Regions from separate parts of the Burkholderia sp. SR8 genome, predicted to be linked through region 2. Evidence: riboswitches for the same ligand, from Rfam matches in the RefSeq annotation. Region 2 holds a riboswitch; the other holds the start of a gene.
The links. Region 2 has a riboswitch for cobalamin ahead of Q3A80_RS11150 (HoxN/HupN/NixA family nickel/cobalt transporter). Riboswitches for the same ligand answer to the same signal wherever they lie in the genome.
Positions count from the first base shown of each region.

Region 1: it holds a riboswitch for cobalamin, as region 2 does, so the genes downstream of both, Q3A80_RS05640 (TonB-dependent receptor domain-containing protein) here and Q3A80_RS11150 (HoxN/HupN/NixA family nickel/cobalt transporter) in region 2, are expected to answer to the same signal.

Region 1 covers NZ_JAULUC010000003.1:313,451-325,084, forward strand. The annotation lists gene Q3A80_RS05625 (VOC family protein) at 1-360, opposite strand, end outside; gene Q3A80_RS05630 (Lrp/AsnC family transcriptional regulator) at 424-885, opposite strand; gene Q3A80_RS05635 (LysE/ArgO family amino acid transporter) at 1,001-1,639, shown strand; gene Q3A80_RS05640 (TonB-dependent receptor domain-containing protein) at 1,698-3,626, opposite strand; cobalamin riboswitch at 3,978-4,169, opposite strand; gene Q3A80_RS05645 (AraC family transcriptional regulator ligand-binding domain-containing protein) at 4,278-5,318, opposite strand; gene Q3A80_RS05650 (hypothetical protein) at 5,489-5,833, shown strand; gene Q3A80_RS05655 (Dabb family protein) at 5,823-6,455, shown strand; gene Q3A80_RS05660 (NADP-dependent oxidoreductase) at 6,536-7,528, shown strand; gene Q3A80_RS05665 (SDR family NAD(P)-dependent oxidoreductase) at 7,572-8,447, shown strand; gene Q3A80_RS05670 (SDR family NAD(P)-dependent oxidoreductase) at 8,449-9,273, shown strand; gene Q3A80_RS05675 (hypothetical protein) at 9,350-9,583, opposite strand; gene Q3A80_RS05680 (threo-3-hydroxy-L-aspartate ammonia-lyase) at 9,714-10,688, opposite strand; gene Q3A80_RS05685 (helix-turn-helix transcriptional regulator) at 10,759-11,397, opposite strand; gene Q3A80_RS05690 (YbaK/prolyl-tRNA synthetase associated domain-containing protein) at 11,394-11,634, opposite strand, start outside.
Region 2 covers NZ_JAULUC010000007.1:98,469-110,102, forward strand. The annotation lists gene Q3A80_RS11115 (low molecular weight protein tyrosine phosphatase family protein) at 1-281, opposite strand, end outside; gene Q3A80_RS11120 (DUF1993 domain-containing protein) at 321-911, opposite strand; gene Q3A80_RS11125 (YaiI/YqxD family protein) at 1,033-1,485, opposite strand; gene Q3A80_RS11130 (vWA domain-containing protein) at 1,569-2,189, opposite strand; gene Q3A80_RS11135 (ATP-binding protein) at 2,258-3,364, opposite strand; gene cobN (cobaltochelatase subunit CobN) at 3,361-7,179, opposite strand; gene cobW (cobalamin biosynthesis protein CobW) at 7,184-8,281, opposite strand; gene Q3A80_RS11150 (HoxN/HupN/NixA family nickel/cobalt transporter) at 8,308-9,366, opposite strand; cobalamin riboswitch at 9,556-9,818, opposite strand; gene Q3A80_RS11155 (TonB-dependent receptor) at 9,972-11,634, shown strand, end outside.

The DNA.
Region 1 (11,634 bases), on a different contig from region 2:
GACACCATTCCCGGCCGGATCGGCAAAAAAGAGCTGGAGTTGGCGCGTGAGCGGCACGTAGGTGCGCGAGTAGCGGACCTGCGCATCGGCGAGGCGCCGTTCCATGCCCGCGGCGTTCTCGCACGAAAACGCCACATGATCGAACGTATTGACCGCGTGCGACGGCCGCATCTCGCCCGGCCGGGCTTCCGACAGATGAAGGATCGCCTGCGTGCCCGCGTACAGCCAGTAGCCGGCGCTCCGGAACGGCGGCCGATGGCCGGGTTCGAGGCCCACGACATTCACGTAGAAATCGCGCAGCGTCTCGAGCGTCGCCCGATCCGCGCGCAGGTTGTAATGATTGAGTCCGATGACTGACATGGCAGGGTGTCCGGTTCGTGCAGGGTGCGCTTTGCACAGCATCGCGCAGCGCGGGGCGTCCTGTCACCCCCGCATGCCTTTGATCGCCGCGGCGGGACGCGCAAGCCCGCGCGCCGGCAGCGGCGTCGACATCACGATCGACGTGCGCGTTTCGCCGTACAGGTTGATGCGCTCGATCAGTTGCTCGAGGTGCGCCATGCTGACCGCGACGAACCGCATCACGTACGAATCGGCGCCGGTCACGTGATGGCACTCGACCACTTCGGGGATCGTTTCCAGCAGCTTCAGGAATTTCGCCTTCGCCGGCTGCGGCACCGTGATGCCGATCAGCGCGCTCACCGGGTAGCCGGCCGCGGCCGGATTGACGCGCGCCGTATAGCCGTCGATCACGCCGGCCGATTCGAGGCGCTTCACGCGCTCCGTCACCGCCGGCACCGACAGGTGAACCTGGCGCGCCAGTTCCGTGTAGCTGATGCGGCCGTTGGCCTGCAGCAGCGCAAGCATCTTCCAGTCGAGTTCGTCCATCGCGGCGGAGTTTTTAAGGTGAAGCCGCCATTTTTCCTTAAAAACCGGCTTCGGCGGCGGCCGGACTTTCCCTACGATGGCGGTTCGAGTCATCGCATCTCGCAAGGAGCCGGCCATGTTGTTCATCAAGTCCGTCGTGATGGGATTGTCGATCGCGGTGCCGGTCGGCCCGATCGGCATGCTGTGCATCCAGCGCAGCCTGAGCCGCGGTTTTCAGGCGGGCTTCGCGACGGGCATCGGCGCCGCATGCGCGGACGCGCTCTACGGGCTGCTCGGCGCGCTGGGCGTCGCCGGTATCGTCACCGCGTTTCCGGCGCTGACCGTCGCGCTGAAGATCGGCGGCGGCGCATTCCTCGTGTGGCTCGCCGCGAGCATCGCGCGGCAGGCGCCTGCGGCCTCCGCGCCACCGGGCGGCTTGCCGCGCACGACCGTGCTGCGCGATTTCCTGACGACGTTCGGCCTCACGCTGTCGAACCCGATGACGATCCTGTCGTTCGTCGGTATCTTCGCGGCGCTCGGGCCGCTGGCGGGCACGGAGGCCGGCGCGATGGGCCCGACCGTGGCGTTGATGGTCGCCGGCGTGTTTCTGGGTTCCGCGATGTGGTGGCTGTGCCTGAGCAGCGCGAGCGCCGCGTTGCGCACGAGGATGTCGCTGACGTTCATGCACCGGTTGTCGCGCGTATCGGCCGTCGTGATTGCCGGGTTCGGCGCGATCCAGATGGTCGCCGGCGTGCGCAGCGCGGTCGGAGCCTGATGCGCACGTGACGCATCGACGCCCGCGACCGTGGGCGCCGATAGGCCGGCGGCGCGCGTCAGAACGTGTAGCTGACCTTGCCGAACGCGGTGCGGCCGAGCGTGTTGTAGCCGTATGCGGTCATGTACTGACGGTCGAACAGGTTCGACAGCGACGCGGACACCGTCAGATGCGCGTTGATCCGGTACGACGCGCGCAGGTTGACGGTCAGATACGACGGCAGATAGGTCGCGTTGGCCGGGTCGTCGAACGTCGTGCCGCCGTAGGTCAACGACGCGCCGGTGCTCAGCGCGTGCAGCTTCAGCTCGTCCCATGTGTGGTCGACGTTCACGCTGACGGTCTGCCGCGGCCGGCGGTTCAGCCAGCCGTCGTTGGTTTCGTCCTGTGGATTCAGAATCCCGATCGCGACGCTGACGGGCGTCGAGCGGCCGATCGTGCCCTTGTACGACAGGTCGATCCCGCGGATATGCGCGCGGCCGATGTTGACCGGCGAGAACGTCGCGGGGTTGTACGCGATCAGGTTGCTCACGCGCGTGTCGTAGATCGCGGCGCTGAAGGTGCCGTACGCGGTGTTCGCGTCGAGCGCGGCCTCGACCGTATTGCTGCGCTCGGGATTCAGGTCCGGATTGCCGTAACCGGGGTAGTAGAGGTCGTTGAACGACGGCAGGCGGAACGCGTTGCCGTACGACACACGTGCCGCATACGCCGGCGTGATCGCCCAGGACAGTGCCGCGTTGCCGGTGTTCACGGCTTTGCCCGCGATGATCTCGTGGCGGCCCGCGACGAACATCGTCACGCTGCCGAGCGTGGCCGACTGATGCAGCGAGAATGCGGAATCGTTGCGGGTCGGCACGCCGTCCGGCACGTCGACCGGCAGGAACGCCTGCTCGCGCGTGAAGTCGTACGCGAGCTTCGTCTCGCCCGACAGCGGCAGGCCGAACAGGTGGAAGCCATGTTCCTGGTGCGTGAGCGACGTCGACGTGCTGATGCGCTGCGAGTCGATCTGGTCGGTCGCGATGGCCGGATCGTTCGCATACAGGAACTGACGGTCGTTCGCATAACCGACCGACTGGTCGAATTGCGTGTCGGGCGTGATGTCGAGATGGAACGCGATGCCGGTCGTCAGTTGATGATCGAGCTCGCGGTTCGCGAAGCCCGCGTTGTCGAACGACAGGTCGGAGCGGTGGTACAGCGCGAACGTCGAGATCGACCAGTTGTCGCGCGCATAGCCGAGCCGCGCGTCGAGGTCCTGCGCGTGATACGGGTTGCGGCCGTTCTCGTGGTACGGCAACACGGGCCGCGTCGAATCGATGCCGGCCGTGTTGTAGTCGTGCAGCCCGAGCGCGTACGTGAGGCCGCCGAGGGCGGCGAGCGGCCCCGTCGACGGCACGGTGCCCGACGTGCGCAGCTGCGTGTCGAAGGTCTTGTTCGAGCCGCCGCCGAACGACACGGTGGTCTGGTTCGGCTGGCCGGCCGCGCGGCGCGTGAACAGCTGCACGACGCCGCCCATCGCGTTCGCGCCGAACGAGGCGGCGGCCGGCCCCGAAATCACCTCGACGCGCTCGAACGCGTCGGTCGGCAGGTCGGCCCACGGCGCGACGCCGGTGGTCGGCGAACCGATCCGGATCCCGTCGATGAAGGCCGCGACCTGGCTGGCCGACGAGCCGCGGATGCTGACCGACGCGGACGAGCCCGGGCCGCCGTTCTGCGACACGGTCACGCCCGGCAGCGTCGCGAGCGCCTGCGTGATGCTCGGGTCGCTCGGCGACAGGCGGTCGAGATCGGCACGCGTGAGCACCTGCGTCGTCGCATAGCGCTGGTCGAACGACTCGGGCAGGTGCCGCGTGTCGGTCACGGTGATCGTCGGCAGGTCGGTGGCGTCCGCGGGCTGCGGCGGCTGCGCGAGCGCCGCGTCGCCGGCGGCATGCGCGAGCGGGGACAGCAGCGCCGTGGCGGCGGACGTGGCGAGAAGGTGGCGAAGGTTCATGGGGCAGCGAAACGTGATCGTGTTGCGGGTACGGCGAGCGTATGCGGGGCGCGGTGCGGCCCGTGCGGGTTCGTCGGGCGGGTCATCGCGCGGCCGGGCAGTGCGGGCGAGCGCGGCGCGTGTCGTCGTCGCACGTGCGGCACTCGCCGGGCACAGCCGGCGGCGCGGCGCGGCACACGGGCGCGGCCCGGCCGCGCATGCGGGCGGCGTGGCGGCGCGATGCTTCCGGCGGGGAAGCGGATCCGGCAAGTACGGACATCGGAAGGGTCCTGAGGTCGGGCCGTCCATGCAACGGGGCGCCCGCCAAAGGCGGTGCCTGGCGCGCCGGGACACCCCGCCCGGTGCGGCTGCTTGGACCTCGGGTCGATGGCAGGTCTCCTGGCTCGCGGGTCGTTATGCGCGCCGGCCTTCCCGGTCTCCCAGTGGCATGCGGTGGCGCGGATTCGCCGCTTACAGTTGCGGGGGCAGCCGCAGATTCGAGGCATGGCCTCCCTGCGTTCCCTTTTGATCCCGTCTCCGGGAACCATCAGCGCGCAAGCGTAATGGCGAGCGCTTGCGGGCGTCAATTGCCCGGCAGCGCGCGGTGCGAAAAAACGTCAGTGTTCGCGGGACGCTTTCCGGAACCGTGCTTTTGCGTATGCGGGCCCCGATTCACGTCGGACGAAGCGGGGCGGCACCACCGCCGTTGCGCCGGAACCGGCTTGGCGCGACGCCCGTCCACCGCACGAACGCGCGCCGAAATGCTTCCTCGCCGCCGAATCCCAGATGCGCGGCGATCCGCGCGACCGGCCAGTCGGATTCGCGCAGGCAGCGCCGCGCGACGTCGGCGAGGCACTGCTCGCGCAACAGGTGATAGCCGCTGCGTTCGGCGGCCAGCCGCCGCCGCAACGTCGCTGCGCTGACGCCGAGCCACGCGGCCAGCTCCGCGAGCGCGGGCAGCGCCTGCTCGCGCGCGAGCGCCGCGTCGAGAAAGCCGCGCACCTGCTGCGTCCACGACACGACGGCCGGCGCCGCATCGATCAGACGAAACGGGAAATCGACGAGGAACGCGGCCAGTTCGCCCGGCTGGCGCACCACGCGAGCATCGAGCCGTGCCGCGTCGAACGCGAAGCCGTAGGTAGCGCGGCCCACGTCGACCGGCGCGTTGAACAGCCCGAGCAGCGGCATCGCGTCGTCGCGGCGCGGATGGGCCAGCCACACGTCGTGCGGCCGCAGCGGCTGCCCGATCAACCAGCCGAACAGCTGCAGATAGCAGAACAGGCCCGTCAGGTCGACGAGGCATGCGGCCGGGCTGCGCGTACGGCGCAGCGAATCCATCCGGAACGCCGCCTGCCCGTCGCGCACCGTCAGCGACAGCGCGCCGGCGCGCGGCGTCAGCATCGCGCAGAACTCGGCCGCGCAGCGGATCGCGTCGGCGAGCGTCGCGCAGCTGAGCAGGCAGCGGCACATCAGGTCGACTTCCTGCTTGCGCATCGGCGGATGGCCGTTGCCGCGCGCGACCTGCGCCTCGAGCCGCTCGATCGCGTCGCGATACAGCGCGACGAAGCCGTCGCGCGTCGGCATTGCCGACGGCGCGGCCGAGGTCCCGCGCGATTGCTCCGGCAGCGCGCCGCTGCGCGTCAGCTCGTCGAGCAGGCGGGCGCCGAGGCCCGGTAGTACGCGCCCGCGGGCCGGCATTGCGTGCTGTTTCATGTGTGTTCCGTTTTGAACGCGATGACAGGGGCCGATGAGCGCGCCGGTAGGGGTTGGCCGCGCGCCGCCACGCAAGAATGCTATCCACGCCGGCCGCATCCGGCCTCGCCGGAACGGCGTAGGCGGCCGGTTTCGCATTCCGCCACGAAGCCTCGGAGACGACCCGCGAAATGATCCAGATCGTAGACGAAATCACCGTCGCGCCCGAGCGCATTCCCGACGTGCTCGCGCTGCTGCGCGACCGCTATCTGCCGGGCCATGCCGCCCGCGGACTGACCGCTGCGGGCTGCTGGGTGTCGCCGCCCGTCGCGGTGCCGGGGCAGCCGAGCACGTTGTGGCTGATCTGGCAGGTTGCCGATGCGCCGTCGTACTACCGGATGCGTGCGCTGACCGACGCCGACGCGGTCGCATTCTGGATCGCCGTCGATGCGTTGTGCGACGCCCGCCGCCGCCATGTGATGACCGGCGCCGACACGCCGCTGCCCGCACCGATGGAGGCCGACCATGCGGCATGACACGGCCCAGATCCAGGTTTCGGCGAACGGCGCTGTCGCCGCGCTCGAACGTGCGTTGCGCGACGCCGCGCATGCGCTGCCCGGCGTGTCACGCGTGGCGCTCGCACGCAATCTCGAAGGCTGCTGGGGCGCGGGCGATTACACGCTCGACGTGCTGCGCGACGAACGGGCGACCGGCCGCGCGACGGATTTCACGGCGCTTGCGCGCGTGCCGGGCGTCGTGCGGATCGACGGCGCCGCCTGTGACGCGATCGGCGGCGGCCTGCGCGAGCCGGCGCTGCGCGACGGCGTGTGGCGCACGCTGATGCTGCGGGTGCGGCCGACGGCCAGCGAAGCGCAGGTACGCGAGCTCGAGCGCGAGCTGCTACGCATGCCTGCGTTCATGCCCGGCATCCGCAACTGGCGGTTGAGCCGGATCGTGACGCCCGGCGCGTGGACGCATGTATGGCAGCAGGAGTTCGCGCACGTCGGCGATCTGCTCGGCGAATACCTGCTGCATCCGTATCACTGGGGCTGGGTCGACCGCCGTTTCGACGCCGAAAGCCCCGACTGGACCGTCGACGCGATTTCGCACGCGTTCTGTCCGCTCGCATCGAGCCTGCTGGCCGACACGGCGGCGTGACGCGTCACGCGTAACGCGCGCCGGCCGACCGGCCCCGGCCGGCGTGCAAACCGATTTCCAATCATCCGGAGACACAAGCAATGCGAGCCTTGCTGATCGACCGCGTCGGCCATTCCGACGCGCTGCGCGTGGCCGACGTTCCCACGCCGAAGCCGGGCCCCGGCGACGTGCTGATTCGCGTCGCGTACGCGGGCGTGAATCCCGCCGACTGGAAATGCCGCGAAGGCTATCTCGGCGCGTTCATGCAGATGACGTTTCCGTTCGTGATCGGCTTCGACGCGGCCGGGGTGGTCGAGGCGGTCGGCGACGGCGTCGACGGATTCGCACCGGGGATGCGCGTGTTCGCGCAGACCGACGTCGGCGCAGGGCGCTGGGGCGCGTATGCGGAATACGTCGCGGTGCGTCACGACTCGGTCGTGCGGCTGCCGGAGGCGGTCGGCTTCGCGGAAGCGGCCGCCACGCCGACACCCGCGCTCGCCGCATGGGCCGGCCTGTTCGACGACGGCGGCCTGGGCGCCGGGCAGACCGTACTCGTGCACGGCGGCGCGGGCGCGGTCGGCACGTTCGCGATCCAGCTTGCCGCGCAAGCCGGCGCGCGCGTCGCGGCCACGTGCTCGGCGCGCAACCTTGACACCGTCGAGTCGCTCGGCGCGGCGACGAGCATCGACTATCGCGCGCAGGACATCGCGGCCGCGGTGAACGCGTGGGCACCCGGCGGCGTCGACCTCGTGCTCGACGCGGTCGGCGGCGACACGCTGCCCGCCGCACTCGACCTGCTCGCGCCCGGCGGCACGCTCGCGAACATCATGACGCTCGCGCCCGGCGACGCGCAGCGGCTGGCCGCGACGGCAGCGGAAGCCGAGCGGCGCGGGCTGCGCACCGCGATGACCTACAGCCGGATGCCGAGCGGCGCCACGCTCGCATCGATCGCCGACCGGCTCGGCCGGCGTGCGCTGCGCGTGCCGCGCTTCGACAGTTTTCCGCTGGAACAGGCGGCGCGCGCACTCGACCTCGTTCAAACGGGCGACGCGAAAACGAAGTTCGTGCTGCACGTTGCGGATATCGCGGGCTGACGCCGAACGGTCCGCACGGAACCCCACCTTCACCGGAGACACCATGAACGACACCCGAACCGCGACGCTCGCGGGCAAATGCGCGCTCGTGACCGGCGCGAGCCGCGGCATCGGCCGCGCGATCGCGCAGCGGCTGGCAGCCGAGGGCGCGACCGTCGTCGTGACCGCGCGCAGCCTCACGCAGTCCGCGACGACCGCCGGCACGCTCGCCGAAACGGTCGCGCTGATCGAGCAGGCCGGCGGCCGCGCGATCGCGCTGGCTGCCGACCTGTCGAATCCTGCCGAGCGCGACGCGCTCGTCGCCCGCGCGGCCGACGCGGCCGGCGGTCTCGACATCCTCGTGAACAACGCGGGCGTGGCCGACTACGCATGCGTCGACGCGATGCCGATGGCGATGTTCGACACGACGATCGAGCACTATCTGCGCATCCCGTTCGCACTGAGCCAGGCGGCGATTCCGCTGATGCGCGCACGCGGCGCCGGATGGATCGTGAACGTCGGCTCGGTCACGGCACTCGCGCCGCTGCGGCCGTTCGACGATTTCTCGCGCGCGGGCGGCGCGACCGTGTACGCGGCGGCGAAGGCCGCGCTGTCGCGCTTCACGCAGGGGCTCGCGGCCGAACTGGAGGCCGACGGCATCGCGGTGAACCTCGTCGCGCCGAGCACCGCGATCCGCACGCCGGGCGCGGCGCGCTACATCCCCGAAGGCTATCCGACCGAGGACGTCGCGTATCTCGCGGAAACCGCGCTCGCGCTGTGCAGCCTGCCGGCGCGCGAGCGCACGGGCCTCGTCGCGCACAGCCTGCATTTCCCGCTGTCGCACGGGCTCGCGGTGCGCTCGCTCGACGGCCGCACGCCGCTGCCGCCGCCGGTGATTCCCGCGTATGCGCATCCGCACATCGACCCGACAGGACTTTGACATGACGCATTCGATTCGCTTCGGCGGCGGCACCGCCGTGATCACCGGCGCGGCCAGCGGCATCGGCAGCGGGCTCGCGCGCCACGCGGCCGCACTCGGGATGCGCGTCGTGCTGGCCGACCTCGACCCGGCGAAGCTCGACGCATTCGCCGCGACGCTCGACACCGACGTACTGTGCGTGCCGACCGACGTGAGCCGGCCGGATGCCGTCGATGCGCTGGCCGACGCGGCATGGCAGCGCTTCGGCGGCGTCGACCTGCTGTTCAACAACGCGGGCGTGATGGCGACCGGTTTCAGCTGGGAAATCGCGCCGGAGCGGTTCGAGCGCAGCTTCGCGATCAACGTGCACGGCGTGATGAACGGGATTCGCAGCTTCGTGCCGCGGATGCTGGAACGCAACGTGCCGGCGCGGATCGTCAATACCGCGTCGGTCGGCGGCTTCCTGCCGAGCCCGCTGATGTCGCCTTACTCGGCGACGAAGTTCGCGGTGGTCGCGCTGACCGAATCGCTGTACGGCGAGCTCAGGATGCTCGGCGCGCCGGTCGGCGTGTCGCTGCTCGCGCCGGGCCCCGTACAGTCGGGCATCTTCGACGATCCGTTCGGCGCTGTGCACGACCGGCCCGAAGTGCAGCGCTTCGTCGACACGATGCGTTCGATGCTGAATGCGCACGGGCTCACGCCCGACGCGTTCGCCGCAAGGGTGTTCGACGGCATTCGCGACGGGCGCTACTGGCTGATTCCGCAGCCGGAGACGCTCGACGGCGCATTGCAGCGGCGCACCGCGGACATTCTTGCGGCACGCGATCCGTCGCTGCCGTCGCTGTGATGGGGGGATGGGGGATGCCGCTGCGGGAGCCGGCCGACCGACGCGGCCGGCTCCCGCAGCGTGACGTGTGCCGCGGTTACATATGCGTGCCGGCGTGCGTGCGGCCGCCCGGATCGCCGCCGCGATCGGGCGGCGTATTGTTCTGATCGATCTTCGCGAGCACGAAGCCGGCGGTCGAATGATGACCGGCCTGCGCAACGTGGTCGCGTGGCGACGGGGCGGCAAAACCGGATGACGCGGCGTTCGGTTGAGCGAACGCCGACAGGGACGCTGCCGCGAGGGCGGCGGCGACGATCGCGTGCATGTTCATGGTGGCTCCTTCTTCACGACTGACTGCGGGACGACCCAATCAGTCTAGGGCGCGAAACTTAACGCGACGTGAAGGAGCGGCAGCGCGTGACGGACGCGATCTTCGTCGCGTCACCGACGCGCCGCGGCGGTCATGCGGACGCGGAGACCAGCGCGCAGAAGTTCTCGAGATCGACGTTGCCGCCGCTGATCACGATGCCGACGCGCTTGCCTTTCAATTCGTCCTTCATCCGGCGCGCGGCCGCGAACGACAGGCAGCCGGTCGGCTCGACGACAATCTTCATACGGGTCGCGAAGAAGCGCATGCAGTCGACGAGTTCAGCGTCGGTCGCGGTCAGGATGGCGTCGACGTCGCGGCGCAGGATCGGGAACGTCAGGTTGCCGAGATGCTGCGTCTGTGCGCCGTCGGCGATCGTGCGCGGCGTGTCGATGTGGACGATCGAGCCCGACCGGAACGATTGCTGGCCGTCGTTGCCGGCTTCCGGCTCGACGCCGTACAGCTTCGCATGCGGCGACAGCGCGCGCGTCGCGAGCGCGGTGCCCGACAGCAGGCCGCCGCCGCCGAGCGGCGTGAACACCGCATCGAGCGGACCGACTTCGTCGAACAGTTCCTTCGCCGCGGTGCCCTGGCCGGCGATCACGTCCGCGTGGTCGTACGGCGGGATCAGCGTGAGCCCGTGCTTGTCGGCGAGCTCGCGGCCGATCTGCTCGCGGTCTTCGGTGTAGCGGTCGTACGTGACGACGTTGCCGCCGTAGCCGCGCGTCGCGGCCATTTTCGCGGCCGGCGCGTCCTGCGGCATCACGATCGTCGCCGGGATCCCGAGGATGCGCGCCGACAGTGCGATCGCCTGCGCATGGTTGCCCGACGAGAACGCGACGACGCCGTGGCGGCGCTGCGTCGCGTCGAAGCGCGACAGCGCGTTGAACGCGCCGCGGAACTTGAACGCGCCCATGCGCTGCAGGTTCTCGCACTTGAAGAACACCTGCGCGCCGAGCGCTTCGTCGATCGTCCGCGACGTCATCACGGGCGTGCGGTGCGCGTGGCCTTCGAGCCGTGCCGCGGCGGCCGCGACGTCGTCGTAGGTGGGGAGGGTCGGAGTGTTCATGAGTCGCTCGTCGGAAGAGTCAGTCAACAGGTCAACGCGAGGCGCGGCGCGTGCGCGTTCGCGTCACGTTTCATTTCGCATCGTTGTATACAGTGGCGCGCGATACGCCGAGATGCTGCGACACGATTTCCATCGCGCGGCGCACTTCGAGGAAGCCGTCCGCCTTCAGCGTCTGCATCAGCTCGCGGCGCTGGTCGGTCTTCAATTCGCGCGGCGTGGTCGCGAGGCGCGTCGCGTACGCATCGATGCGCTGCCGGATCGCATCCGCGCCGGCCGGGTCGAGCGTTTCGGCGACCGGCTCGCCTTCGGTGCTGCAGAACTGGTTCAGCATTCCCTGGAAGCCGCGGAACAGCGTGACGTCCGCGTTCAGGCACAGCGCGGCCACGTAGCGGCCGGTCGAATCCTTGATGCCGACCGACGTGCTTTTCGCGGTGCGGCCGTCGGCGAAGCGGTTCGCGTAGTTCGCGAGCACCTGCGGGAAGTCGTCGTCGGCAATGCGTGCAAGGCCGAGCTCGGTCGCCGGATCGCCGACCGCACGGCCCGACAGGTTGTTGTGGATCGCGAGGATCGCGTGCTCGGGCGTGCGCAGGTCGTGCACGACGACCTCGGTGAACGGTGCGAACATCGCGCCGAGCCCTTCGGCGATGCGCAGCACCTGTTCGATCAGCGACGCCTGTTCGGATGGCGGGTGGCGGCGGGGTGTGGTCATGCGTCGGCCTCGAGCGTCGGCGCGGCCGGTGCGGCGGCTGCGGTGCCCGCATCGCTCGCTTGCGGCCGCGTGATGTCGGCCAGCAGCGGCCGGGCGATCCGCACATAGTCGGACGCATCGAGCACGATCGAGCGATCGAGCCGGCCCGCGTTGAACGCGATTTCGTCATTGAGCGCGATCAGCGCGGGATCGACGACGAGCGTCACGTTCGCGTCGAACACGAACGGCGGCACGGCG
Region 2 (11,634 bases):
ACGAGTTCGGGCTGCATGTACGTGTAGCGATCGGGAATATCGAGGCAGACGATCTTCTTGTGCTTCAACAGCGCGCCGAACCGGGCGGACAGCTTCGCGTTGTGCGCACGCTCCATCACGAACACGATCTCGGCCCATTCGAGCTGCGCCGCGCACAAACGCGTGTCCGCGTCGGGCGCGAGGCCTGCCGAGTCGGTTTCGACGCCCGGCCATGCCGCGAAGACAGCTTCGGCAGTCGGGCTGCGCAGCCGGTTGCGGCTGCAGATGAACAGCGCGCGCATCACGCCCGCGCGCTGCGGCCGGATCGTTGGCTCACGCGTTCAACCCTGCGGAATCGTGCCGGGCCGCACGTACGCCAGCATGTGCGGCACGTAGTCGGCCTTGCCGAGCTCGACGCCGTGATGGCGCAGGATCGCGTACGCGGCGATCGCGTGAAAGTAGAACTGCGGCAGCGCCCAGTCGCGCACGTACTGCTCGCCGGTCAAGTCGAACGCGATGCCGTTCGGCAATTCGAGCGCGATCGGCCGCGTGGCGCCGTGATCGAGCGCATCGGGCGCCAGTTCGCCGAGAAAGCCGATCGTGCCGGACAGAATGCCCTGCGCATCGCTCAGCGTGCCCGGCTGCGCATCCGCATGCCAGCCGGCTTCCCGCAGCGCCAGCAGCGCCTCCGGCAGCGGCTCGCCGCGCAGCCGGTGCACGGGTTCCATCGCCTGGAAGCACGAGAACCGTACCTGCGCGGCGAGCGGATACATGTCGGGCGCGAGCTTCAGCATCAGCAGCGCATCGGGCGCATCGGGCGCATCGGACGCATCGGACGCGGCCTGCCGGTGCGCGACGGCCTTGTCGAGCCACGCGGATTGCGCGCGCAGCATCTGGGTGAAGGTCGGAACGAGGAGTTGTGTCAGTGACATGCATGTCCTCCGATGGGTCGTTCGCGCGTCGCGATCGATGACGGCGCGAATGCGTATTCTGCCGCAGCGGACGATCCGGCGCGAAACCCGTGACGCATCGCCGCGCCGGCACGCGCGTGCGTCAGGGCTTGCCGTGGCGCGCGAGAAACCGGTCGAGCTGCGACGCGAACGCCTTGCCGTCGCGTGCGCTGAACGGCGCAGGGCCGCCCGTGTCGATGCCCGCGCTGCGCAGCTGGTCCATCATCGCGCGCGTCGACAGCCGTTCCTCGATGTTCTCGCGGCTGAACCAGTTGCCGCGCGGGTCGAGCGCATGCGCGCCCTTGTCGAGGACGGCGGCGGCGAGCGGGATGTCGGCGGTGATCACGAGATCGCCGGCTTCGGCGAGCTCGACGATCCGCGCATCGGCGACGTCGAAGCCGGCCGGCACCTGCACCGCCTTGATGAACGGCGACGGCGGCGTGCGCAGGAACTGGTTCGCGACCAGCGTCACGCAGATCTCGGCACGACGCGCGGCGCGAAACAGCATGTCCTTGATGACGGCGGGACACGCGTCGGCATCGACGAGTACTTGCATGGCAGGCGTTCCGGTAAGCAGAAACGGCGATCATAGCGCAGCGCCGCCGCGCGTTCCGTGCAATCGATCGTCCGATGAGTCGATCAGCCGGCCGCCCCCGCGCTCAGCGACGCTGCCGTCATCCATTGCGCGCCCCATGCATCGGCGAGCCGCTTTCCCTGCCCGATCCGCACGGCCGCGTCGTCGAAATCGACGAACACGACGTGATCGGCATCTGCCGGCTTCGGCGGCGTTTCGCGCGTGCGTCCGTCGGACAGCACCCACAGCCAGCGCTGCTTGTCCGGCGCCGACACCGGCGCGCGGCGTGCGTCGCGCGCCAGCAGTTGCGCGGCGGCCGCGATGCCGTCCGCGAGCGGCGTGCCGCCGCCGCCGTCGACCGGTTCGAGCCAGCGTGCGTTCCACCAGCGCGGCACGGCCGGGCCGAAGCGCCGCGCGGCGCCGTCGCCGCCGAAACAGATCAGCGCGGTTTCCATCCGCTCGCGCGCGGCCTGGTCGAAATACGCGACGATCAGGCCTTTCGCGAGTGCGAGCCGTTCGTGCGACAGCATCGATGCCGAACAGTCGAGCACGAAGCAATGGAGCGCGCGCGGCGCGCCGGCCTGTTTGCGAAAACGCAGATGGCCGGCGTGCAGCGGGCCGCCGCGCTTCGCGGCGAGCGTCGCGGGCCACGCAATGGCCGTGCCGGCGCGCACCGTACCCGGCACGCGCGCGGCAGCGCCTGGCTGCCATCGAGGACCGCGAACGGTGTTCGCGGCGGCGTCGGCTCGATGGCTCAGCGTTTTTTTAGCGGCAGCGGCACCACGCCTTTCACGTCGCGCAACCCGGCCGGTTCGGGCGGCAGGTAGCCCCAGTCGCCTTGCGATGCCGACGCGTCGTTGGTTGCCGTGCCGGCGCGATCGTCGGAATGGCCGCGCGTGTCCGGCGGCGAGCGACCGTCGCGGTCGCGGCCGCGTTCTCCGTCCGATTGCGACGTATTCGGCGCGCTCGACGCGCCCGACGACGGTGGCGTATGCGCGTGACGCCGATGACGCAGCACCGCGTCGGCCACGCATTCGACATGCGCGACCGTCACCGCGTCGGCCTGCTCCAGCGCCGCGAGCGCACGCGCGGCGCGCAACATCACGAGGTCGGCGCGCAGGCCGTCGACAGCGGCGTCGATGCACAGTGCGCTGACGCGCGCATGCACCGCATCGCCGAAATCCAGCGACGCCAGCCGTGCGCGCGCCGCATCGATCCGCTCGCGCAGTTCGCGCTGCGCGGCCGCATGGCGCGCACGGAACGCGTCCGGATCGAGATCGAACGCGAGCCGCGCCTTCACGATCCGTTCGCGCTGCGCGGCGTCGAAACAGTTCTCGAGTTCGACCATCAGCCCGAAGCGGTCGAGCAGTTGCGGGCGCAGTTCACCTTCTTCGGGATTCATCGTGCCGACCAGCACGAAGCGCGCGTCGTGCGCGTGCGACACGCCATCGCGCTCGACCACGTTCACGCCGCTCGCGGCGACGTCGAGCAGCGTGTCGACGAGGCCGTCCGCGAGCAGGTTCACCTCGTCGACGTACAGCACGCCGCGATGCGCGCGCGCGAGCAGCCCCGGCCGAAAGCGCACGCCGTTGTCGGCGAGCGCATGCGCGAGATCGAGCGTGCCCGTGACCTGTTCGTCGCTCGCCGACAGCGGCAGCGTGACGAATTCGCCTTCCGGCAGCAGCTCCGCGAGCGCGCGTGCGGCGGTCGATTTCGCGGTGCCGCGCGGCCCGCTGACGAGCACGCCGCCGAGCGACGGGTCGATCGCCGCGAGCAGCAGCGCCTGCTGCAGCGGCTGCTGCGCGACGAGCGCCGTGAACGGAAATGCCGCGCGGGCGCGACGGGTTGTCGGATCGGTCATCGTCGCTCCCCTTCCTGGAGTTGTTCGCTGTCGAGCCAGACCGCTTCGATCCGCTCGCGATAGTCGCCCGGCTGCTGCCACAGCCCGCGCTGCATCGCTTCGACGAAGCGTTCGCAGATGCCGTGCAGCGCGTGCGGATTGTGGCGTTCGAGGAACGCGCGCGTGTCGTCGTCGAACAGGTACGCGTCGGCGACGAGCGCGTACTGGTGATCGGACAGCACGCGCGCGGTCGCGTCATAGCCGTACAGGTAGTCGACGGTCGCGGCCAGTTCGGCCGCGCCCTTGTAACCGTGGCGCTTCACGCCGTCGAGCCATTTCGGGTTGACGACGCGCGAGCGGATCACGCGCGCGATTTCCTCGCGCAGCGTGCGCATCTTCGGCGCGGCCGGGTTCGCATGGTCGCCGTGATAGATGCTCGGCTGCCGCCCGGATAAGTGACGCACGGCCGCCGTCATTCCGCCCTGGAACTGGTAATAGTCGTTCGAGTCGAGGATGTCGTGTTCACGGCTGTCCTGGTTCTGCACGACGACGTCGATCGTCGCGAGCCGCGCGCCGAACACGTCGGGCGCCGCGTCGCCCGCGCTGTTCTGCGCATACGCATGGCCGCCCCATTGGCGGTACGCGTCGGCGAGATCGGCGTCGGTCTGCCAGCGGCGCCGGTCGATCAGGTCCTGCAGGCCCGCGCCGTAGCTGCCCGGCCGCGCGCCGAACACGCGCCAGCCGGCGCGGCGCCGCGCTTCGTCCGGTGCCACGCCCTGCGCGATCCAGGTCGCGCGTTCGCGCTCGATCCGCGCGCGGATCGGGTTCAGTTCCTCGGGCTCGTCGAGTGCGGCGACGGCCTGCACGGCCGCGTCGAACAGATGCATCAGGTTCGGGAACGCGTCGCGGAAGAAACCCGACACGCGCAGCGTCACGTCGATGCGCGGCCGGTCGAAGATGTCGATCGGCAGGATCTCGAAGTCTGTCACGCGATGGCTGCCGTGTGCCCATTTCGGCCGCACGCCGATGAGCGCGAACGCCTGCGCGATATCGTCGCCGCCGGTGCGCATCGTCGCCGTTCCCCAGACCGACAGGCCGATCGCGCGCGGATAGTCGCCGTGATCCTGCAGATGGCGCTCGATCAGCTGCTGCGCGGATTTCAGTCCCAGCGACCACGCGGCCTGCGTCGGCACCGCGCGCGTATCGACCGAATAGAAGTTGCGGCCCGTCGGCAGCACGTCGGGACGGCCGCGCGACGGCGAGCCGCTCGGCCCCGGCGGCACGAAGCGGCCGTCGAGCCCGCGCAGCAGCTGGCGCAGCTCCTCGCGGCCGCAGGCGTCGAGCGCGGGTATCAATGCCGTGCGCACGCGTTCGATGACCGCGAGCGTGTGCGGCCAGTCGCCTGGCGGCACCGCGCCGCCGGCGATCTCGTCGGAAGTGCCGCCGTCGGCCGCGCACAGCCCATCGAGCCACTGCTGCGCGAGCCGTTCGAGCCGTTCGCGCGTATCGCCCGCATGACGCCACGGCGATGCGTCGAGCGCCTGCAGCACGGCCGGCCGCGGGCCCGTCCACGGCACGGCCCAGTCGGCCGCGAGCGGATCGAAACCGTCGCCGAGCGCGAGATCGCGCGCGAGCGCGCCGATCAGCCCCGCGCGTTCGCCGTTGCCGTCGCCGACCGGAAAGCGCGCGAGCGCGAGCAGCGTGTCGCGCCGCTGGCGCTCGACCGGCGACGCGCCGAACACGTGCAGCCCGTCGCGAATCTGCGCTTCCTTCAATTCGCACAGCCATGCGTCGACGCGCGTGAGCAGCGCGTCCTCGTCGCCCGCATCGCGCGGCGGCGACACGCTCAGCTCGTCGTGCAGCCGATGCTCGGCGATCGTCGCGAGTATCGTCTTGCGCAGCAGCTTCGCGCGCCGCGCATCGACCATCAACGCTTCGTAGTACTCGTCGACCTGCCGCTCGAGGTCCTGCAACGGGCCGTAGTTTTCCGCGCGCGTGAGCGGCGGCATCAGGTGATCGACGATCACCGCCTGCGCGCGGCGCTTCGCCTGGCTGCCCTCGCCCGGATCGTTGACGATGAACGGATACAGATGCGGTAGCGGCCCGAGCGTCAGGTCGGGCCAGCACGCGTCGGACAGCGCGACGCTCTTGCCCGGCAGCCATTCGAGATTGCCGTGCTTGCCGAGGTGGATGACCGCATCGATCGCGAACGCATCGCGCAGCCAGAAATAGAACGCGAGATACGCGTGCGGCGGCACGAGCTCCGCATCGTGGTAGCTCGCATAGTCGTTGTCGTCGCGCGAGCGCGACGGCTGGATGCCGACGAACACGTTGCCGGCGCGCCAGCCGGCGATCGGGAAGCGCCCGTGCCGCAGCGTCGGATCCGCTTCGGGCGGGCCCCAGCGCGCGTTCAGCGCGTCGCGTACGGCGGCCGGCAGCCGCGCGAAATGCGCGACGTAGTCGGCCAGCGCGAAACTCTGGAACGCCGGGCGCAGCGCGCGCATGGCCGGATCGTTCGTCACGCCTTCGGTGAGCCGCGCAATCAGCGCATCGCCGTCGGCCGGCAGATCGGCCACCGCATAGCCGGCGTCGCGCAGCGCCGCGAGCACGCGCAACGCGGACGCCGGCGTATCGAGCCCGACGCCGTTGCCGATCCGCCCTTCGCTTTGCGGATAGTTCGCGAGGATCAGCGCGATGCGCTTGTCGGCATTGCCGAGCGTGCGCAGCCGGCACCAGCCGCGCGCGAGCGCCGCGACGAATGCGATCCGCTCGGCGTCCGGCTGATAGCGCACGACGTCGACTTCGGTGTGCGGACAGCGATACGCGAGCCCCTTGAAGCTCACCGCGCGCGTGACGATGCGCCCGTCGACTTCCGGCAGCGCGATATGCATCGCGATGTCGCGCGCATGCAGCCCCTGGTTGTCGGCCGCCCACGCGTCGCGATTGCCGCCGGACAGGATCACCTGCAGCACCGGCGCGTCGCCGGCGAGCACGTCCGGCTCGGCGCTGTCGATCGCGCCGGCCGCGAACGCCGTGGTGTTCAGCACGAGCGCGACGCGCTGCGTGTCGCACAGCTGCGCGATGATCTCGCGGCTCACCGCGTCCTTCAGCGACGTGACGGCGATCGGCAGCGGATTGAGCCCTTCGCGCACCAGCGCATCGGCGAGCGCGTCGAATACGGCCGTGTTCGCAGCCTGCCAGTGTGCGCGATAGAACAGGATCGCGACGACCGGCGCGCCGGGCGTCCAGCGTGCGCGCCAGTCGTCGACGCTCGCCGGGTCGCGCGCCGGGTGATACAGCGCGGCGGCCGGCAGCGGGCGCGGCGGCTCGGGTTCGTCGCCGAAGCCGAGCGTATGGAACGCGATGCTGCGCAGCAGCGCTTCGGCGTTGTGCATGCCGCCTTCGCGCAGGTAGCGCCACCACAGCCGGCACAGCGCGGGCGCGACCGTGCTCTTTGCGACGAGGTTCGGGTCTTCCTGCAGGTCGCCCGAGAACATCGCGAGCTGCTGCTTGCGTTTCGACGCGAGCGACACCGCCTGTTCGATCCCGTACGGCCAGTACGCTTCGCCGCCGAGATGATCGATCACGACCGTCTTGGCGTGACGCAGCACGTCGTCGACGTAGAAGTCGACGGACGCCGGCTGCCGCAGGAACGTGACGTTCGCGAGCCGCACGCTCGGGAAGCCGGCCGGCAGCTTCGGCACGACGCTCGCGAGCAGCGACAGCGTCGTGTCGGCCGAGCTCAGGATCACGATATCGGCCGGCTGCTGATCGATCCGGACGACGCCCTGCGTATCGTCGACGAAACCGCCCGGCGTGGTGCGCAGCAAATGCATCGCGTCATGCCTGCTGCAATTCGGCCGCGCAGGCCGCGTCGAACGCGCGCTGCAACGCGGCCGCGTCGAGATCCTCGCCGATCAGCACGAAGCGGCTCGCGCGCGTTTCGCCGTCCTGCCAGCGGCGGTCGAAATAGCTGTCGAAGCGACGGCCGACGCCCTGGATCACGAGCCGCATCGGCGCATCGGGCAGCGCGGCGAAGCCTTTCGCGCGGTAGATCGTATGGGTCTCGACGACCCGCTGGAGCGCCGCGATCGTCGCATCGCGCGAGCCCGCGTCGCCCGATACCACGACCGAATCGAAATCGTCGTGATGGTGGTCGTGATCGCCGTCGTCGGCCGAGCCGTGATGGTCGTGGCGCAGGTGGATCGTTTCCTCCGACGCCGCTTCGAGGCCGAGCAGCATCGCGAGATCCAGTTCGCCGCGCGTCGCGCGCACGATCTTCACGTGCGGCGGGATCTCGTCGCGGATCGCGGCTTCGATCTCGGCGAATTGCGCGTCGGCGACGAGGTCGGCCTTGTTCACGATCACGAGATCGGCGGACGACAGCTGATCGGCGAACAGCTCGTGCAGCGGCGATTCGTGGTCGAGGTTCGGGTCCGCGCGGCGCTGCGCGTCGACGGCCTGCGGATTCTCCGCGAACTGGCCGCCCGCGGCGGCCGGTCCGTCGACGACGGTCACGACCGCGTCGACCGTGAAGCTGTTGCGGATCGTCGGCCAGTTGAACGCCTGCACGAGCGGCTTCGGCAGCGCGAGGCCCGACGTCTCGATCAGCACGTGATCGAGGTCGGCGCGGCGCTCGACGAGCGCTTCCATCACCGGATAGAACTCCTCCTGCACGGTGCAGCACAGGCAGCCGTTCGCGAGTTCGTACAGCTGGCCCGACGCTTCGCGTTGCGCGCCATCGGCGCCCGCCGCGTCGTCGCAGCCGATGCCGCAGCCCTTCAGGATTTCGCCGTCGATGCCGAGTTCGCCGAATTCGTTGACGATCACCGCGATGCGGCGGCCTTGCGCGTGCTGCAGGATGTGACGCATCAGCGTGGTCTTGCCGCTGCCGAGAAAGCCCGTGACGATCGTGACGGGCAGCTTGCGTAGGGTCATGGTAAGTCCTGTGTCGAATGAGGGAGTCAGGCCGAGAGCGTCACGTCGATCTCGTCGTAGCGTTTGACGCGATAGATCGCGGCCGACACGATCCAGCACGCGAGGAACAGACCGATCACCACGTAGCCGAGCATCCCGAAATGCGATGCGACCATCGTCGAGAAATCCCAGACGGGGCCCTGCAGCGACAGTTTGTCCGCGAGCAGCGCCAGCACCTCGATGCCGCCGATCAGCGCGGCGACCAGCACCGACACGAACGTGATCGTCATGTTGTAGTAGATCTTGCGGATCGGCCGCACGTACGCCCAGCGGTACGCGCCCATCATCAGGATGCCGTCGGTCGTGTCGACGAGCGTCATCCCCGCGGTGAACAGCACCGGCAGCGCCATCACCGACCAGAACGACATGCCGCCCTGCACCTGCGTCGCCGAAATGCCGAACAGCGCGATCTCGGTCGCGGTATCGAAGCCGAAGCCGAACAGGAAGCCGACCGGATACAGGTGCCAGCTGCGCGACACGAGGCGGAACAGCGGCCGGAACAGGCGCGCGAGCACGCCGCGCTGGTTCATCAGCATGTCGAGATCGGCATCGACGATCGCGTCGCCGCGACGCGCCGCGCGAAACGTCCGGTACACGGAGATCAGGATCAGCAGGTTCGCGGCCGCGAGCACCAGCAGGAAGAACGCCGACACGCTCGTGCTGATCACGCCGCCCCAGGTCTTCATGCTCTCGAAGCGCGCGAGCGACGCCGCGGTCAGCGCGACCGCCACCGACATCACGATCACCACCGTCGAATGCCCGAGCGAGAAGAACAGGCCCGCGCCGAGCGGGCTGCGGCCTTCCTGCATCAGCTTGCGCGTGACGTTGTCGATCGCGGCGATATGGTCGGCGTCGACCGCGTGGCGCAGCCCGAACACGTACGCGAGCAGCGCGGTGCCCAACAGCACGGGCTGGTCGCGAAACGCGACGAAGGCCCAGATCCACGCGGCGATGTTGAAGGCGACGAGCAATGAGTAGATCGCGACGATTTTGCCGCGCAGCCCGGACGGGCTGTCGTTGAACAGGCGGAAGAACGAGTCGAGCATGATGCTCCTTTGCGAACGGTCGACATGATGAATGCCAACACGGCTGCCGCCGGCCCTGCCCGCGCCGCCTGCCGCTCGCCGCCCCGGCCCGTTGCGCATGCAGGCGACGGACGGATCGGCGGGGGAAGCGGAAAACGCTCGGGCGTCGGGCGTACTGCGGCCGTGGACGATGCGCCGCCTCCCCGCGGCGCTGAACCCCACGTTCTGGCCGGTATCCGGGCTGACGAACACGCCGCTTCGCCTTCCCGGATGCATGGCATCCAGTGGCGGTCGTCCGCATGCGGCAGGCATGCGGCGAAGCGGCGCTGCGTCGCGCTGGGCGCGACGCGTTCGCTTACCGTTGCGGGGGCAGCACAGGTTGGCTCGACTGCGGTGCAGGCAGGCTCCCTGTTTCCCGTTTAACTGCGCGCGCCGGAGCAGCACGCGCGAGCACCAAAACGCGTGCGAGTGTAGGTTGGCGGGGCGGGGAGCGTCAAGGCGGCCGGCAGCCGGCAAACGCGAATGATTGTCGTTTTCACCTGAACGAGATAAACTTTGCCCGACAACAACACGGCATTGACGCAACGGCAACGCGAGGCGGCTCATTCAGTGATCCTTGAATATTCATGTCAAAACGGCAGATATCCGGATGGCGTTTTCCTTTGCTGGCCCTTTCGCTGTGCTCGATTGCGGGCGTTGCGCCGTCCCCCCTCGCGGCGGCCGAGTTCGACGACGAACTGTCCGCGATCGACGTGCGCAGCCGCCGCCACCCGTACGATCCTCGTCCCGACAGCGTGAGCACGGCGACCCGCACCGCCAGCGACCCGCGTGACGTACCGCAAACCGTCGACAGCGTCTCGGTCGACGAAGCGCTGTCCTACGGCGGCCGCACGCTTGCCGATGCGCTGGCCGGCGTGCCGGGCATGTCGAACACGTCCGATACACGCTTCGATTCGTTCCGCATTCGCGGTTTTTCCGGCGCAGGCGACCTGCTGCTCGACGGGATGCGCGACGATGCGCAATACGTGCGCAGCCTCGGCAACATCGAGCGCATCGAAGTGCTGAAGGGGCCGGCCGCAGCGCTGTACGGGCGCGGCAGCGGCGGCGGCGTCATCAACCGGATCACCAAGCAACCGTTGCCGGAGAACTTCGGAAATGTCTCGGCCGCAACAGGCAGTGACGGACGTCTCGGCGCATCGGTCGATCTCAACCGGATGCTGTCCGGCGCATGGAGCATGCGGCTCAACGCCGGGCGTGAACATGCACGCAGCTTCCGCGACCACGTCGACGGCACACGCCAGTACGTCGCGCCTTCGATCAAATGGCAGGACGCGCGGCGAAGCTGGCTGCTGCAGTTCGAATACGACGCCTACAAGCGCGTGCCCGATCGCGGTCTGCCCGCGTCGGTCGCCGAGGTCGACGCGGCCGGCAGGCCGGTCGCGTTCTCGCTGCCGGCCGCGTCGCGGACGACGTTTTTCGGCGCAGCGGGCCAGGACACCATCCGCGACGCGAACATGAACTGGCGCTCGGTCTTCACCCACGCGCTCGGCGGCGACTGGCAGGTCCGGCACGCGCTGAGCGTGCTGGATCTGCACAGCACGTTCGACAATACCTACGTCACGCAGAGCTACGTCGCGAAACCGCGCGACTACCGACACGTGCCGCGTGCGCGCTACGTGCAGGACATGACGCATCTCAATGTGCAGACCGGCATCGAATTGAGCGGCAGGCTCGCGACAGGGCCGGCATTGCACGACCTGCTGCTCGGCATCGAATACGGTTGGCAACGGCGCGCGCCGAAGCTCCTGCAGGCGGGCGCGGCACCGGTCCCGATCACTGGACCGGACAGCGCCGTACCTGCCGGCTCGGCCCTCCGGCCGTTCGCGATGAACCGCCATCGTGTCAGCGACTATGCGGTCTTCGCGCAGGACCGGGTCGAGCTCGGACGATCGTGGAAGCTCCTCGGCGGCCTGCGCTGGGAACGCTTCGACGTCGATTCCAGCAACGTTCTGGACAACCTGCGCTCGCGGCGCACGACGACGGCGTGGGGCCCGCGGCTCGGCGTCGTGTGGTCGCCGGTCGCTGCGCACAGCATGTATGCGTCGTACAGCAAGAACTTTGCGCCGGTCGGCGGCGACCTGATCGGAATCACGCCGAACGCACGCGGCAATGCCAACGATCTCGGCCCGCAATACACGCGCCAATACGAAGTCGGCGTGAAAAGCGACTGGCGCGGCGGCGCACTGAGTACGACTCTCGCGCTGTTCCAGCTCGACCTGTACAACCGCC